DNA from 2 places in the Roseovarius pelagicus genome. Region 2 is predicted to be linked to the other one. Evidence: riboswitches for the same ligand, from Rfam matches in the RefSeq annotation. Region 2 holds a riboswitch; the other holds the start of a gene.
What was found. A riboswitch is a leader RNA that binds a small molecule or an ion and turns the genes downstream of it on or off. The one in region 2 is predicted to bind thiamine pyrophosphate.

Region 1: another riboswitch for thiamine pyrophosphate. It lies ahead of thiD (bifunctional hydroxymethylpyrimidine kinase/phosphomethylpyrimidine kinase); the one in region 2 lies ahead of thiM (hydroxyethylthiazole kinase).

Annotation. Positions count from the first base shown of each region.
Region 1 is NZ_CP106738.1:3,751,286-3,759,221, reverse strand. Features, by position in the region: gene N7U68_RS19525 (HesA/MoeB/ThiF family protein) at 61-1,017, opposite strand; gene N7U68_RS19520 (thiamine phosphate synthase) at 1,014-1,610, opposite strand; gene N7U68_RS19515 (thiazole synthase) at 1,607-2,377, opposite strand; gene thiS (sulfur carrier protein ThiS) at 2,379-2,576, opposite strand; gene N7U68_RS19505 (FAD-dependent oxidoreductase) at 2,554-3,534, opposite strand; gene thiD (bifunctional hydroxymethylpyrimidine kinase/phosphomethylpyrimidine kinase) at 3,531-4,310, opposite strand; TPP riboswitch at 4,370-4,473, opposite strand; gene N7U68_RS19495 (hypothetical protein) at 4,749-5,066, shown strand; gene N7U68_RS19490 (c-type cytochrome) at 5,154-5,594, shown strand; gene N7U68_RS19485 (multicopper oxidase family protein) at 5,596-6,975, shown strand; gene N7U68_RS19480 (c-type cytochrome) at 6,972-7,376, shown strand; gene N7U68_RS19475 (DUF305 domain-containing protein) at 7,453-7,936, shown strand, end outside.
Region 2 is NZ_CP106738.1:2,308,997-2,316,932, forward strand. Features, by position in the region: partial or broken gene purH (bifunctional phosphoribosylaminoimidazolecarboxamide formyltransferase/IMP cyclohydrolase) at 1-1,138, opposite strand, end outside; gene N7U68_RS12485 (heparinase II/III family protein) at 1,177-2,919, opposite strand; gene N7U68_RS21055 (RsmB/NOP family class I SAM-dependent RNA methyltransferase) at 3,013-3,717, opposite strand; partial or broken gene N7U68_RS21060 (transcription antitermination factor NusB) at 3,919-4,305, opposite strand; gene N7U68_RS12495 (DUF1674 domain-containing protein) at 4,372-4,548, shown strand; TPP riboswitch at 4,594-4,689, shown strand; gene thiM (hydroxyethylthiazole kinase) at 4,741-5,529, shown strand; gene thiE (thiamine phosphate synthase) at 5,526-6,140, shown strand; gene N7U68_RS12510 (aminotransferase class I/II-fold pyridoxal phosphate-dependent enzyme) at 6,321-7,457, shown strand; gene N7U68_RS12515 (hypothetical protein) at 7,638-7,936, shown strand, end outside.

The sequences.
Region 1 (7,936 bases), 1.4 Mb from region 2:
ACGCGGGTATATCACGTGATCGGCTCGGGGCTTGTCATACCGCGTATCAGCTCGATCACCTTAGTCTCCAAGGGCAAGGATTTTGATCTCACCGTCCCAATGTTTTGCAAGCCGCTCCGCTGCGTGCCACGCCCGAAGACCTGACCGGCAGGCCAGAACGGCGCGTTGGTCTTGGTCTGGCTGGGGACCGTGCGGCCCAAAATCCGTGACTGCATGGCGCATCGCCAGCGGCAATTCCGGTCCCTGTTCTTCTTTTGCACGCAGATCGACCAGAAAGTCAGTTGCCGCAATGTCTGCTTGCGCGATGAACGCCGGGTTCGGCGCAGGATCGGGGGCAGCATCGAACCGAAACCCGCCAAACCGCAGCGTGCGTGCATCATAGGTGACGAGCTGACCCAAGGCCGTCTGATCATCCGTAAGGATCGCCATCGCCATTTGCGCCTGTAGGCTGCCAATGACACCAACGCTTGGGCCTGACACGCCTTCGGTATCGCAAGAGCCTAACTGATCTGGCAGGTCGGGAAACACCGCGCGCAGCCCCGGCTGACCGCCGCAAAATCCGCCCACATAGCCCTCGGACCCCACAACGCTGGCGCTGATCAGCGGCTGCCCAGTGTGCAGACAATGGTCCGACGCCACGTAGCTGGCCGCAAAGCTGTCGGCACAATCGAGGACGAGGGTCATGCCGTCACACAGCGCCTCTGCCGTGGCAGGATCAAAGCGCTTCTGGATGGGATCAATCGTGGTGTCCGAGTTCAGTGCAGCCAAGGTGGCTGCGGCGATCCCGACCTTGGGTTGGCCGATATCGGCCTCACGAAAGAGCGTTTGGCGATGCAGGTTTGACAGGCTCACCACATCCGCATCGACGAGCCGGATATGGCCCACGCCCGCGCCCACAAGGTACTGTAAAACCGGGCTAGCCAAACCACCCGCGCCGATGACAAGAACCGATGCCGCAGCAAGCCGTTCCTGTGCGGCCACGCCCAAAACAGCGGTTTGACGGGCGTATCGGTTCATGTGCAGGCCTTGAGCCATGCCGTGACGCGAGCCTCCGGATCATCATGCAACGTGATGTCCGTGACGGCCGAAACGATATCCGCACCGGCAGCAAAAGCACCTTCGGCGCGCGCAACGCTCATTCCACCAATCGCAACAAGCGGGATGCGCCCCGTACGTGCCTTCCAGAGCGTCAGCTTCTCGACGCCCTGCTGATGCCATTTCATTTTCTTGAGGATCGTCGGATAGATCGGGCCGAGGGCGACATAATCGGGCATCAACGCCAGAGCCCGCGTCAATTCCGCCTCGTCATGGGTCGAGATGCCCAGTTTCAGGCCGGTCGCTCGGATCTCATCCACATTAGCGTCGTCCAAATCTTCTTGGCCCAAATGCACCCAATCACATCCAAGCTCGATGGCCAGTTGCCAGTGGTCGTTGACAACCAACACGGCACCGTGGGCGCGGCTCAGATCGCGCGCCTCAAGGATCTGCGCCCGCAGCGCGTCCTGCGGCTGGTCCTTGATCCGCAATTGCACCAGCTTTATCCCTAGCGGCAACATGCGCCGCAGCCACGCGACATCGTCAAAGATCGGGTAAAAGCGATGTAGCGTCAAAGGAATGCCTTTCCGATAATGGGCGTAGAGGGGGCGGCCATATCCCGCGCGTCGATAGGATCGGCCTGCGCCGCCAGCGCGCCAGCCTCCACAGCATGTGCAAACGCTCTGGCCATCGCAACGGGGTCGCCCGCCTTGGCCACGGCGGTATTGAGAAGCACCGCATCATAGCCCAATTCCATCGCGTGCGCCGCCTGCGACGGCAGGCCCAGTCCGGCGTCCACCACCAAGGGGATATCCGGAAAGTGCGCCCGCAGGCTGCGCAGCCCGTAAATGTTATTTAGGCCAAGCCCCGTGCCGATGGGCGCGCCCCAAGGCATAAGGACCTTGCAACCGACCTCTACCAAGCGTTCGCACAGCACCAGATCCTCGGTGCAATATGGGAAGACCTCGAATCCGTCCTCGGCCAACTGTGCTGCGGCCTCGACCAGCCCGAAGGGATCGGGTTGCAATGTGTCGGCATTGCCGATGATCTCCAGCTTGATCCAGTCGGTATCAAAGAGTTCGCGCGCCATGTGCGCTGTGGTCACCGCTTCGCGAATCGAATGGCAGCCAGCGGTGTTGGGCAAGACCGCAACGCCCAGTTGCTGGATCAGCGACCAAAAATCCTGCCCTGCCTGCTCACCGCCGGCCTCGCGGCGCACCGACACTGTGGCAATACCCGCCCCCGATTGCTGAAACGCGTCTGCTAGAATGGCAGGGGATGGGTACTGAGCGGTGCCCAACATCAGGCGAGAATCGATCGTGGTGCCGTAGAATGTAGGCATCTCAGCCCCCCTGCCGCGGGGCGACGATCTCGACCCGGTTGCCGTCTCGCAGGACCTGTTGTTCCCGCAGGGTTTTAGGAACAAAGGCCTCATTCACCGACGTGGCCACCTTCGCGTCGCCTTTCCCAAGCTCAGCGAGCAACGCCGCCAATGTGGGCGCGTCACTGTTCATCATCTCACCGTTCACGATGATCTTCATACCAAACCTCCGGCGTTTTGCCCTCCAGCACCAGATCCGCAGTCATCCGCGCCAGGGCGGGCGCCAGCAGAAATCCGTGCCGAAAAAGGCCATTTGCGTAAATCCGCTCGCCGACCCGGCGAATACGTGGCTGGTTGTCCGGAAAGGCGGGCCGCGCATCGACGCCGATTTCCAGCAGTTCCGCCTCGCCAAAGGCAGGGTGCAGGGCGTAGGCAGCGTTCATCAGCTCCATGACAGATCGCAGGGTGGCCCGGTTGCGGTCGCCACTCTCAAGCTGTGTCGCACCCAGCATAAAGACCCCATCGCCACGAGGCACGATATATAGCGGAAAGCGCGGGTGCAGCAGCCGGACCGGACGCGAGAGCGCGACATCGGGGCAGCGCACCACCAGCATCTCGCCCTTGACGCCGCGCAGGTCAGGGAGCGTGTCACGCGCAGCCAATCCGCGGCAGTCTATGACCTGTCCCCGCAACACACGTTCAAAGACGACCCCGGCCTTCGTCAGCCGGTCATACTGTCCGATCATGGTCGCACGAGGGGCGAGGTGGTTCTCATTGGGTATGAACAGCGCCTTGGAAAACCGCTCGGCCAAGTGGGGTTCGCATGCTTCGATCCCGGCGCGATCCATGGGCACGGCGGACGGCACGCGGCGCCCGAATGTTGTCAATTCGCTCTGATCGCGCCCCAAGGCCACAACCAACGTCCCATTCCGGGTCACCGTCGCACCGTGGCTTTCCCACCAATCCGCAGCCTCGCGGCCGTGATGAACGACGTTTGGCTCCGCGCTCACGCCCTCGCATTCGGGCGCTAACATGCCTCCCGCCCACCACGAGCAGGCGTGGTCGCCGGGCGCTCCATTGGGGTCACTGACCGTGACCTGCGCACCGCGCAACGACAGTTCCGCAGCCATCGTCAAGCCGCACACGCCGCCACCGAGTATGGTAAAACGATCGCTCATCCCCAAAGCGCGTGGAAATGGTGAACCGGCCCATGGCCGTGTCCAACGTTTAGGTCATCCGCCTGCAATATCGCGGCATTCAGCCAACGGTGGGCGCGGGCAACAGCCTCCTGCATCGACATGCCCTGTGCCATGCATGCAGCGATGGCCGAGGAGTAGGAACACCCCGTGCCGTGAGTGTTTCGTGTATTCACGCGAGGTGCAGAAAAGGACCGGGCACCAGTGCTCGACACCAGAGTGTCTTTGCAGATCTGTCCCTCCGCATGCCCGCCTTTCATCAGCACTGCGCCAACGCCCAGTTCCAATAGCCGTTGAGCCTGCTCTTGGGGTGTGCCCGCACCGGCGAGCTTTTCGGCTTCTGGCAAGTTGGGAGTAATTAGCGTTGCGCGACCGAACAGTTCGGACTTTAGCGCATCAATCGCGCTATCGGCCAGCAGCGTGTCGCCCGATTTCGCGACCATGACTGGATCAAGCACCACGGGGCCGTCATATCCCGCCAAGGCATCAGCGACCACCTTGATCAGCGACGGTGTGCCCAGCATCCCGATCTTGATCGCGCCAATCTCTATATCACTGAGGACCGCTTCGATCTGCGCTGCCACGACCGCGTCGGGAATGGCGTGAATTGCCGTGACAGATTGCGTGTTTTGCGCGGTCACCGCTGTAACGACCGAAGCGCCGTAGACGCCCATCGCCGAAAACGTTTTCAGATCGGCCTGAATGCCCGCGCCACCACCGGAATCCGAGCCTGCAATCGTCAGCGCCTTTGCAACCATGGCACCGCCCTTGGCGTTCAGGGTCAGGACAGGAAATGAGGGTACGACCAGAACGAACGCTGTGTCCGCTAGCTGTTCCCTCCGCCGGTCCTAACCGGTTCAGGTTCAATGGGTTCGCGCATTGCGCATCTCAGCCCCGACAAGGGCACCCCAACAGATTTCAATGGATTAGTAGATCTGCGTGATTGCTTCGTCAAACAGATATACTGCAACCAAAGAACCTGCCGCCACACTCTTGGCGCTGGTCCGAGATCCCACCGGAACCGCGTTGGCGGACCGACTCAATCACCAATACGGCGAGGAAGTTTCGCCCTTGTCTCGCGATCTGCGAATTCGTCGAGATAAGATTATGTACATGATGTGCATTGGCAATTCAGATCTGCATTGACCAGCCCCCCGTGGCGTCCCATGTTAGCTATGACAAGTAAGAAAGCCCGCATGCGCCTGATCGCCTTTATCCTTCTGGCCAACCTTATGGTATTAGTCTCATCTCCGCATTTTGATGCGGCTGGCATGTCGATGCATGAATGCCCGTCCTGTCCAGAGGCGATGGTCGAAATGCAGGAAGCCGAGGCGGGCAAAATGCATCAGGGACCGTCTTGCGCGGATATGTCCCTTTGTGCCCCCATGGCTCTTATTTCTGATGCTTTCTCACAACGCGACGGAGAGTACCTTGGCCATCGCCACGCATGGCCCGATGCATATAAAGGCGCATCCATTCGCTTGGCACTAGACCTGCCACCTCCCCGCGCCTGATCCTTCTCTACTGCGTCCTGGGCTGACATTCGTCCGCCCTAAATGAGAACGCGCAGCACGAAGGCTTGCGCAGGACAGGAAAATATCATGAAAAATACGCTCCTTGCCGGGGCTGCGGTCATTGCTGTAGCACTTGGTACATATACTTATACCCGTCTTACCGACCACGATCTGTCGGCAGGCCAAGCATCGACCCCCACCCAAGGCGCGGCTATGGTCGCCGTCACCCTACCCAAGAGTCTTTCGCCCGAGGCTTCTATGGGAAAACGGGCATTCGATGCGGTCTGCGCTGATTGTCACGGCGCAAATGCCGCGGGGAAAGTGGGATTTGGACCGCCGCTGATCCACAAGATCTATGAGCCGTCACACCACGGGGATATGGCTTTTCAGATGGCTGCACAAAATGGCGTGCGTGCGCATCACTGGAAGTTCGGGGACATGCCGCCGCAGCCTCAGGTCACCCGTGCTGATGCTGGCTCTATCATTGCTTATATCCGTGAAGTGCAACGTGCAAATGGGATTAACTGATATGAATTTGACACGACGCAATTTCTGCGCTGGTCTTGCCTCTACCCCGCTGGTCCGCCCTGCTTTCGCCCAAGACATGCCGCTGTTGACGGCCAAAGAGGCCATGATCCAGCTTGCTCCAGACAGCTATCCCGCCACGCCGGTCTGGAGTTACGACGGCACGATCCCCGGTCCCATGATCCGCGTTGCGCAAGGCAGCCGGTTTGAACGGCGACTGGTCAACACCCTGACTGTTCCCACCTCGATCCACTGGCACGGCATTCGAATAGACAATGCGATGGATGGCGTCGCGGGGCTGACGCAAGAGCCAGTACCGTCTGGGCAAGGCTTCGATTATGCCTTCGATCTGCCGGACGCCGGCACCTATTGGTATCACGCGCACACCAATTCCATGGAGCAGGTAGCGCGGGGCCTTTCCGGTGCGCTGATCGTCGAAGAACCGACACAGCCGGACGTTGACGGCGACGAAGTCCTGATGATAGACGACTGGTTGATCGACCCGGACACCGGGCGGTTCGTCGACAACTTTGCGGCTCCGATGGCACGGAGCCATGGCGGCCGCATCGGCAATCTGGTGGGGGTGAATGGGCGCTACAACTACAGCCTCCCGGCGCGGCAGAACGACCGGCTGCGCTTGCGGCTGATCAACGCGGCCAATGCGCAAATCTTTGGACTTAGACTTGAGGGGCTGAGGGGGTGGACGATCGCTCTCGACGGGATGCCTCTTGCGGAACCAGAGCCGGTGTCGAACACGCTTGTCCTTGCTCCCGCGCAGCGCATAGACCTGATCGTGGACGTCACCGCCGAGAAGGACGCGCCAGCCGGGCTTCTTTTTGCCGCTTCCGACGACAGCTGGCGAGCGCTGGTGGAATTCACGGTCACGGGGCGTGCGGCCTCGGTTCACCGAGACCTGCCTGCGCCCTTGCCATCCAACCCACGAATGGACACCCCCGGAATCGACGCGGCCCGTGTCTTTGACATGCCCCTTCAAGGTGGCGCCATGCGCGGGCTGGAGAGCGCCTCCTTCAACGGACAGACAATGGGCTGGCAAGAGCTGGTCCAGAACGGCCAATTCTGGGCACTGGCCGGACAAGCAGGTATGGGGAAGACGCCCTTTGCCGCCCTGTCACTCGGAGAAACGGCGCGCATCCGCATGACGAACGACACGATCTTTCCGCATGCTATGCACTTGCACGGGATGCACTTCCGGGTGCGTAACGCAGACGGCACCACTGGACCGCTACGGGACACGGTATTGGTGATGCCGGACCAGACGACCGAGATCGCATTCGTCGCGGATAATCCGGGAAAATGGCTGTTGCATTGTCACATGTTGGGGCACGCCGCCTCGGGCATGACCAACTGGATTACGGTCTCATGAGGTGGCTTCTCCTGCTTGCAGCGGCGCTTTCCGGTGCGGCTTACTCTGTCGTGGCAGAAGAAGGCATGGATGGCGCTGCGCTCTACCAACAGCACTGCGCCTCGTGTCACGGGACCAAACTTGAAGGTCAGCCAGACTGGCGCAGCCGTGGCACTGATGGACGACTTCCTGCACCGCCCCATGATGTCACGGGTCACACATGGCATCACAGCGACGACATCCTGTTCCGCATTACGCGGGATGGGACGGCCGCAGTTGTCGGCGACGACTATGAAAGCAACATGCCGGGCTTTGGCGATACACTGAAGGATGAGCAAATCCACGCCATCCTCGAATACATTAAATCCACATGGCCGGACCGTGAACGCGCCTATCAAGAGGCGATCAGCGGAAAAAAATAGTCGGAAAACGTCGACTTTATGGGAACCCTCCAACGCTGGAAGGTTGTTTTACCTTCAAACAAACTTGGAGGTGCCGATGGCTTATTCCCGCTTTTTCCTGATGATCGCCGTTTCTACGGTGCTTATGTTCGGATTGATGTATCTCAACACCTATCTGATCAGCCATGTCTTCTGGTCAGAAACACGCGCCTACATGGCGATTGTTATGGGAGCGGTCATGGCCTTTGTCATGTTGGCGTTCATGCTGGGCATGTACAAGAATCCCATACTGAATATCGCCATTTTTGCCGGCTCCCTCGTGGTCTTCGCCGGGGCGCTCTGGCTGGTTCGCAGCCAGGCCACGGTGCAAGACCGCGCCTACATGCGGGCGATGATTCCGCACCATTCGATTGCGATTATGACCTCCGCGCGCGCGGACATCACCGATCCGCGAGTACGAACCATGGCCAATGACATCATCTACGCGCAGGATAAGGAGATCGCGGAAATGCGCTACTTGATCGCGGAGATCTCGGCAAATGGCGAAGCTGCTGCAAGGGCGGTATCACCAGAACCTCAGT
Region 2 (7,936 bases):
ATAGCCGCCTGAAACCTGCCGAATCGTTTGGGCTGCCGCGCGGGGATCGGCCATCGCTTCTGTGACGAGCAGTCTGAGATTCTTCTTTTTTGCAAAAATACTCTTTGCGTCTTCGTCTGCTCCGGGCGCGATGACAACTTCGGTGAAAATCCCAGCGATTTCCTCGGCAGTGGCCCCGTCGAGCGGTTGATTAAGCGCGATGATCCCGCCAAAGGCCGACGTACGGTCACAGTCAAAGGCGCGCTGGTACGCTTCTTTCAGCGTCCTGGCGCGGGCAACACCGCAAGGGTTCGCGTGTTTGATGATCGCGCAGGCCGGGCCGTCAGCGGCGGCAAACTCGCTGGCCAATTCAAACGCTGCATCGGTGTCGTTGATGTTATTGTAGCTTAGTTCCTTGCCCTGCAACTGTTGGGCGGTTGCGACACCGGGGCGGGCAGAGCCGTCTGTATAGAACGCGGCCTGTTGGTGCGGGTTCTCGCCATAACGCAATGCTTGTGCCAGCGTACCGGCAACGGCGCGACGACGCGGGGCATTGTCACCCTGTTGTGCCGCCATCCAGCCCGACACGGCGGCATCATAGGCACCGGTGCGCGAATAGGCAGTCATCGCCATGCGCTGCCGGAATTCCAGCGTCGTTGCGCCATCGTTTGCGGCCATCTCTTCCAGCAGGGCGTCGTAATCCTCGACATCCACGATGGTGGTGACAAAGCCGTGGTTCTTGGCAGCGGCGCGAGATCATCGCCGGGCCGCCGATGTCGATATTTTCTATACAGGTGTCATAATCTGCACCGGCTGCGACGGTCGCCTCGAACGGGTAGAGGTTGACCACCAGCAGATCAATCGCGCCAATGCCGTGCTCATCCATCGCGGCCACATGCGCATCATTGTCACGCAGTGCCAGCAGGCCACCGTGCACCATCGGATGCAGGGTCTTTACCCGGCCATCCATCATCTCGGGGAACCCGGTCACATCTGCCACGTCGCGTACGTCCAGCCCTGCATCGCGCAATGCCTTGGCGCTGCCGCCGGTGCTGAGCAATTCGACGCCTTGGCCCGCAAGTGCGCGGCCCAGATCAATAAGGCCGGTTTTGTCAGAGACGGACAGCAGGGCGCGGCGGATAGCGGTGGTTTGGGTCATGGGGTAGCAGGTCCTCAGGCTCGTTACATTGCGCCGCCTCAGTCCTCGTCTTCGGCATAGGATGCCCCGTCCGCGAGGTCGCGGATGCTGATTGGGGTGTCTTGTGCCTTGGCCAGAGACCAGCGGATGCGTGTCGCATACTCCATCGCGTGACCAGATAGAACGATCTGTTTGGTCGCACGTGGCTTTAACCGGCCTTTTTCCAGATAAACGCTGGGTTCCAGCGTGATCTGGGCGCGCGCATCATGGCGAAAGACCCAGATTTCCCCCGAACGCAACGCGATCGACACGGCTTGACCGCCCATGTCCAGCGCGGCGTCAGCATCGGGGTGCAGATGAAAATGTATCTGGTACTTGATCCCCGCCAGCCGGGTGGCATCCAGCGCTTTGTCAAAGCGGCGCTTGTCTGCGTCTTCGAGTGACAGCAGCATTTCCTCGCCTGCGATTCCGCGCCCGTCGAACGTCATCTCGATGGTACGCGCGTGCATCAGACCAAAGCGTGAGAGGTAGCCATCATGCCCCCCCTCAAACCGCAAGCCGTCGGAGGCATGACTGAGCTGGATCGGCACGTTTTTCGGACCGCCCACAAGCCATTCTTCCTGTGCGCCAGCGGGACCCAGCCGCGCGCTGGATTCGGCGGCAATTACCAATGTGGAATGCGATGGTGTGGCGCGCCCGGCGCGGCGCCAGTCAGCGCCAAATGTTTCGCCAGAACCGCAGTTGACGATTAACGGCCGCCGCCCCGATGTCAGTTCGAACGCGAGGGTAGAGGCGTGGGCATTGGGGGAGGCGGCACCGCTGGGTGGCGGGCTCGCGTCGATGATGACAGACGTTCGCCCCGCGCTGAGGCGCGCATACCCCATCGAAAGACCATCCGGCGCGCGCCCTTTGATGCCACTGTTGGCCAGTGCATTGTCCAGCCGTCCCTCTAGCCCCCGACCGCCGCCGTGAAACCGGGCCAGCCCGCCATCGGCGTGGCGCAGCGTGCGCAGCGTCGGCGCGATGCGCTCGATCGCCAGCCAGTGCGAATCACCGGGGCTGCGTCCGGCTTCGCTGAGGGCGGTCGCGGCCCAAGTGAGTAGGGTGAAAACTTCGAGCAACTCTTCGGGGTTGCGGGTTGGTAGTAGCCCGTCGCCAGAGATGCGCGCGTCGCATTCGCGTGATAGCGCGCGGGTTGCATGACCGACATTGTCCTGCATTCCTTCTAGCGCCAGCCCGGCATAGATCAGGCCGGTCAGCGCCTCGAATCGCGGCAGCCCCGGCTGTGCCGCCTCCCAGCGTTTGCCGAGAAAGAGCGTTTGCTGCCCGAGTGAGCGGTAAAATGCATCCGAGGCAGGTTTATCCTGCCCCATCAGCAGGAAAAGCGCGTGATTGATCCAGCGAATCAGCCGACGTCCGGTCAGATCAGGTGTCCAGCCGGGACCGCGCCCGGTGCCATAACGGTCGATCCAGCCCCAGACCCACGCTTGTGCCGTCTGTCGTGCGGCCAGATCGCCCACGGCGGCCAGATCGTCGAGCCATGCGAACCCCTGAAGCTCGGACGCAAACGCATGGTCGGGGCTGTCCAGATCCCAGATCAGCGCCTGAGGTTCTTGCAGCAGATGCCCGGCAAAAAGGAAGTTACCGGCGCAAAGCTGCCGCCCGCGGGCAAAGCTGCCGATGGTGCGTGGTTCCGGCGATGAGATGAATGCAGTCGCAGGACGCGCCCATGTGGCACGCCGTGCCTGCACGCGATTCATCAGACGTGTCCACTTTGCGCCGAGTGTTTCGGATGCTGCCATTGCCTCGCCTCTGGGGACGCTCTTGGCGGCGCCACTGTCGGCAATATACCGCGCAGCCGCCGCCAAGTCACCGACCAATTGAAGGTCGGGCGGTCAGCCGCGCAGCAGGGCCATGTAAAATCCATCCATGCCACCCAGATCCGCCCAGTAATCCGGGCGCAGCCGCAGCCCGCCTTCTTCGGTGATCCATGCGGGGTCAATGCCCGGACGGTTCAGCGCAGCGCGGTCGGCGCGCAGGTGCGGATGCCGTGCCAGCGCGTTTTCAACCTGACATTCGCCTTCGTCCGGCAGCAAAGAGCAGGTGCAGAACATCAACCGCCCGCCGGGTTTCAGCAGGGTGATGGCGTGGTCAAGCATCGCCTCTTGCAGCGCGATGAGATCACCGATTTCGGCGCCGTCACGGGCATGTGGCAGATCGGCATGTCTGCGGATGGTGCCTGTCGCCGAACAGGGCGCATCCAGCAGGATCGCATCATACGGCCCGCCTTGATGCTCTAGCGCGTCGCCGGTGATGCAGGTGGCGTTGAGGCCGGTGCGCATCAGGTTCTGTTCCACGCGGGTCATGCGCTGCTCTGACAGGTCGAGAGCGGTCACGGTAGCGCCCGCCGCCGAGAGTTGCAGTGTCTTGCCTCCCGGTGCGGCACAGAGGTCCAGCACGGCCTCATTGGGTTGTGCGCTCAGAATTTGCGCTGGCAGGGCGGCGGCGGCATCCTGTACCCACCAGTCGCCGGTGTCGAAACCGGGCAGGGTGCTAACCTGTCCGGGCTGTGTCAGACGAACTGAACCCGTGGGCAGCATCGTGCCGCCCGTTGCATCGGCCACCGACTGCGCGTTAGTGCGGGCAGTCAGGTCGAGTGGGGCACCGGCATAATGCGCGACCTCAAAGCCAGCCACAGCGGTGCTGCCATAGGCCTCGGCCAGAGGTGCGCGCAGCCATTTGGGCAGGTGCGGGACACGCAATGCGGCCCATGCGGCCGGGCCATCAGCCGCAATCTTGCGCAGGACCGCGTTAATCAGCCCCTTCAGTTTGCCATAGCGTTTATGCCCCGCGATCAGGTTCACCGCGTCATTCACGACACCATGGGCATCCCCCCCCATGCACAGTTCAACCGTGCCGAGCCGCAGGATGTTGGATACGTGCAGCGGCGGCGGCTTTCTCAGGTGCTTTTTCAGCAGCCTGTCGGCACGTTCCAACCCGCGGAGGGTATCTGTCGCGAGCCGTTGGGCGCGCGCGCGATCGCCCGGTTCCAGCCGGTCCAGAGCGCCGCTGGCCAGCAATTCCGGCATCAGGCGCCCCTCGCCCATGATCTGATCAAGCAGATAAACGGCATTGGCGCGTGCCGATGGCGGGCTGTCATTGCGTCGGGGGCGTGGTCCGGGGGGCATTGCGTGTCCTTGCCGAGAGGTATCGGGCGCGTATATCAAGGGGGCGAGAGCAGCGAAAGGCCCACCATGACCCAAGATAAACCTGATCTGCCGCCCGAGGCGCAGCGCGCGCTGGCCGAAGCGGAGGCACGCCGCAAGGCCGCAGGAGCGTCGGAATTGCCCAAGGAGCTGGGCGGGCGCAAGGGACCAGAGCCGGTGCGCTATGGCGATTGGGAGCGCAAGGGCATCGCCGTCGATTTCTGACGCCACAGCCGGACCTTGACGCGCCTGCCATGCTGGCGCAACTTGCCGCCACGACAGGGGCGCACGCGTTTCGCGGGCTGAGAAGTACCCTTTGAACCTGACCCGGATCATACTGGCGGAGGAAGTCGTGGGGCATCTTACCCGTGTTTGCCGGAACGGTCCCTGCCACACCTTCGCCACTCGGAGGCGACAATGGACGACATCGGCACGTATCTGACAAAAATGCGCAGCACGGCACCATTGGTGCAGAATATTACGAATTATGTGGCGATGAACATTATGGCGAATGTCATGCTGGCGGCGGGTGCCTCACCCGCCATGGTGCATGCGCGCGAAGAGGCCGGAGAATTTGCGGCGATTGCACAGGCGCTGAGCGTGAATATCGGCACGCTCGACCCCGAATGGGTCAGCGCCATGGAAGAGGCTGCAGGCGTCATGGCGGCTGCGGGCAAACCCTGGGTTCTGGACCCGGTCGCAATCGGGGCGACGACGTTGCGCCAGGACGCGGGTGCGCGGCTTCTGGCGCTGAAGCCAACAGTCATTCGCGGCAACGCGTCCGAGATTATGGCGCTGGCAGGGGCAGATGCTGCCGGTCGCGGCGCGGATGCAGCCGATGCAGTCAGCGCGGCAGAGGCCGCGGCGCGCGATCTGGCTGGACGTACAGGGGGCGTGGCGGCTGTGACAGGTCCGGTTGATTACGTGACTGACGGTTCTGAGGGTTGGCGCATAGCCAATGGTGCGCCAGTCATGCCGCAAGTCACGGCGCTGGGCTGTTCGCTGACCGGGATCGTGGCCGCCTTTGCCGTGGATCAGCCTGCGCTGGCCGCGACGGTTGCGGCGCTGGCCTATTACGGGCTGGCCGGAGAGCAGGCTGTCGGGCTAAGCACAGGGCCGGGCAGCTTTCAGCCTGCCTTTCTCGATGCGCTGGCGGCAATGACGCCAGAGACCCTGACAGCGGGTGCCAGGGTGACACGGGCATGATGAATGGCATCTATTTCGTCACGGATGCGGACGCGACAGAACCGGTTCACGCGCAGGCGCTGGCCGCTGCGCGTGCCGGGGTGCGCTGGATTCAGCTACGGGACAAAACCGCCGACAATGCGGCGATGATCGCGCTGGCGCGTGACCTGCGCCGTGTGCTGCGGCCTCTTGGAACACGGCTGATCGTCAATGATCGCATTGAGGTCGCTGTAGCGGCGCGGGCGGACGGGCTGCATATCGGTCAGAGCGATGGTGATCCGCAGGCGGCGCGAGCACAGATCGGGCCGGATATGATTCTGGGTCTGTCTGTCGAAGATGCGAGTCAACTAGACTCTATTCCAGCGGGATGCGTCGATTATCTGGGTGTCGGGCCGATCCGCGCATCAGCCAGCAAGGCCGACCATGCGGCCCCGATCGGGTTCGAGGGATTGCGTGCTGCGGTGGCGCAAACAGACCTGCCGGTGGTGGCGATCGGCGGTTTGGTTGCTGATGACGCTGCGGTCGTAAGGGGCGCAGGTGCATGTGGTATGGCGGTTGTATCGGCCATCTCTCGTGCGCCGAGCATGGCCGACGCTGCAGGGTCGCTGGTGGCAGCATGGAGGCAGGTATAATCCCCATCGTCTCGCACGAACCGATCCGCCGGGTGGGAAATGGGCACGGGCCGACGCTGCATTTTACGGCGTCGTGGAACGAACCGGACTAATACGATCAGCCCGCAGCGAGGCCGGTTTACTTCTGGCCTGTGTTCATCGACGTTGTGCACGTAGCGGGCGAATATAGAGGACAGACCCATGACGACATTGCCCGATTTTCGGCTGGAAACGCATTTTGCCAAGTGGGAGTTCAATGCCCGCTATCATCTGACCGCCTCGGACGCCGAGAGCATCACGCTGAGCGAACTACTGGCGATGGCAGAGCCTGAAGATCGCGCTGATTTCGAAAATATGTGGCTCGGTTACACCGAAACTTGGGGCGCGCCCGATTTGCGGGCCGAAATTGCGGGTACATTTGCCGGGCGCAATGCGGATGACATCCTGTGTTTCGCTGGGGCGAGTGAGGGGATTTTTGCGGCTAATACGGTCCTGCTGGAAAAGGATGATCACGCCATCGTGGTCACGCCGAACTATCAGTCGCACGAGACGATGCCGCTGGCGATTTGTGACGCGACAGGTGTGCCGCTGGACCCCGCCGACAACTGGTCGCTGGATATTGACCGCGTGCGCGATGCGATCCGACCCAATACCCGGCTGGTTACGATCAATTTTCCGCATAATCCCACAGGGGCGATCCTGCCGTTGGACCGCTATCGGGCGCTGATTGAGCTGTGTCGCAAACATGGCATCTGGATCCTGCATGATGAGATTTTTCATGGGCTGGGGCCGAGCGGGGCGACACATCTGCCGTTTGTTGCGGATGAGTATGAGCGCGGTCTGTCGCTGGGGGTGATGTCGAAGTCCTACGGGTTGCCGGGGCTGCGCATTGGCTGGATCGCCTGTCAGGACCACGAAGTTCTGGCGCGGATGGAGCGGCTAAAGCACTATCTGTCGATCTGTAATTCGGGTCCAAGTGAACGATTGGCGCGCATCGCGTTAACGGTTCGCGACCAGTTACTGGCGCGCAACTGCGCCATCGTGGACGAGAACCTGCCAAAGTGGGAGGCGTTCTTTGCCCGCTATCCGGATCTGTTCGAGTTTACCCGCCCGGACGGGTCCTGCATGGGATATCCGCGCTATCTGGGGGCCGACGGGGTCGAGGCATTTGCGCGATCATTGGTCGAAGATAGCGGTGTTCTGGTGTTACCCAGCACGATCTACCGCTCTGACTTGGGCGCGACGCCAGATGATCGTTTCCGCATCGGGTTCGGCCGGACCGGGCTGGACGACGGACTGGCGGCGCTGGAGGCGCATATAAAGCGGAACCGACAGTAGCGCGGCCACGGCGCGTCTGGCGGCCAGCGCACGACTGCATATTTTGTAGTCATTTTTCTGCTAAATGATCTTCTTTTCAGATGCGAGATTAGATATGGCTTCAACCTATGGATGCTAATCCGTTTGGAAAAATGAATACACTGTACAGAGTATAATCTGTTGGCGTTAAAGGAAATTTGTATGTCTTACTTAGTCAAATCCGTAATTGCGACCTGTGCAACTCTTCTTTTGGTACAGATGGTTCACGCAGAGGGTTTGCCAAGAAAGAAAGGCTATGTTTCAGCGCAAGATCAGCATCGGGCGATCGTTGATTGCAAGTATCAGCTTGGCTCGCCCGGTCGGGCCAAGATGGAAGTGGTCTATGTCGCGTCCCCATGGGGCGGTGACAGCGTGTTTCGTATCCTGCCTGACCGGAATGTAAGTTCGGCAGATGCCGCATGGATCAATGCGTGCGCCGACGAGAAACTGGGCCGCAGCAG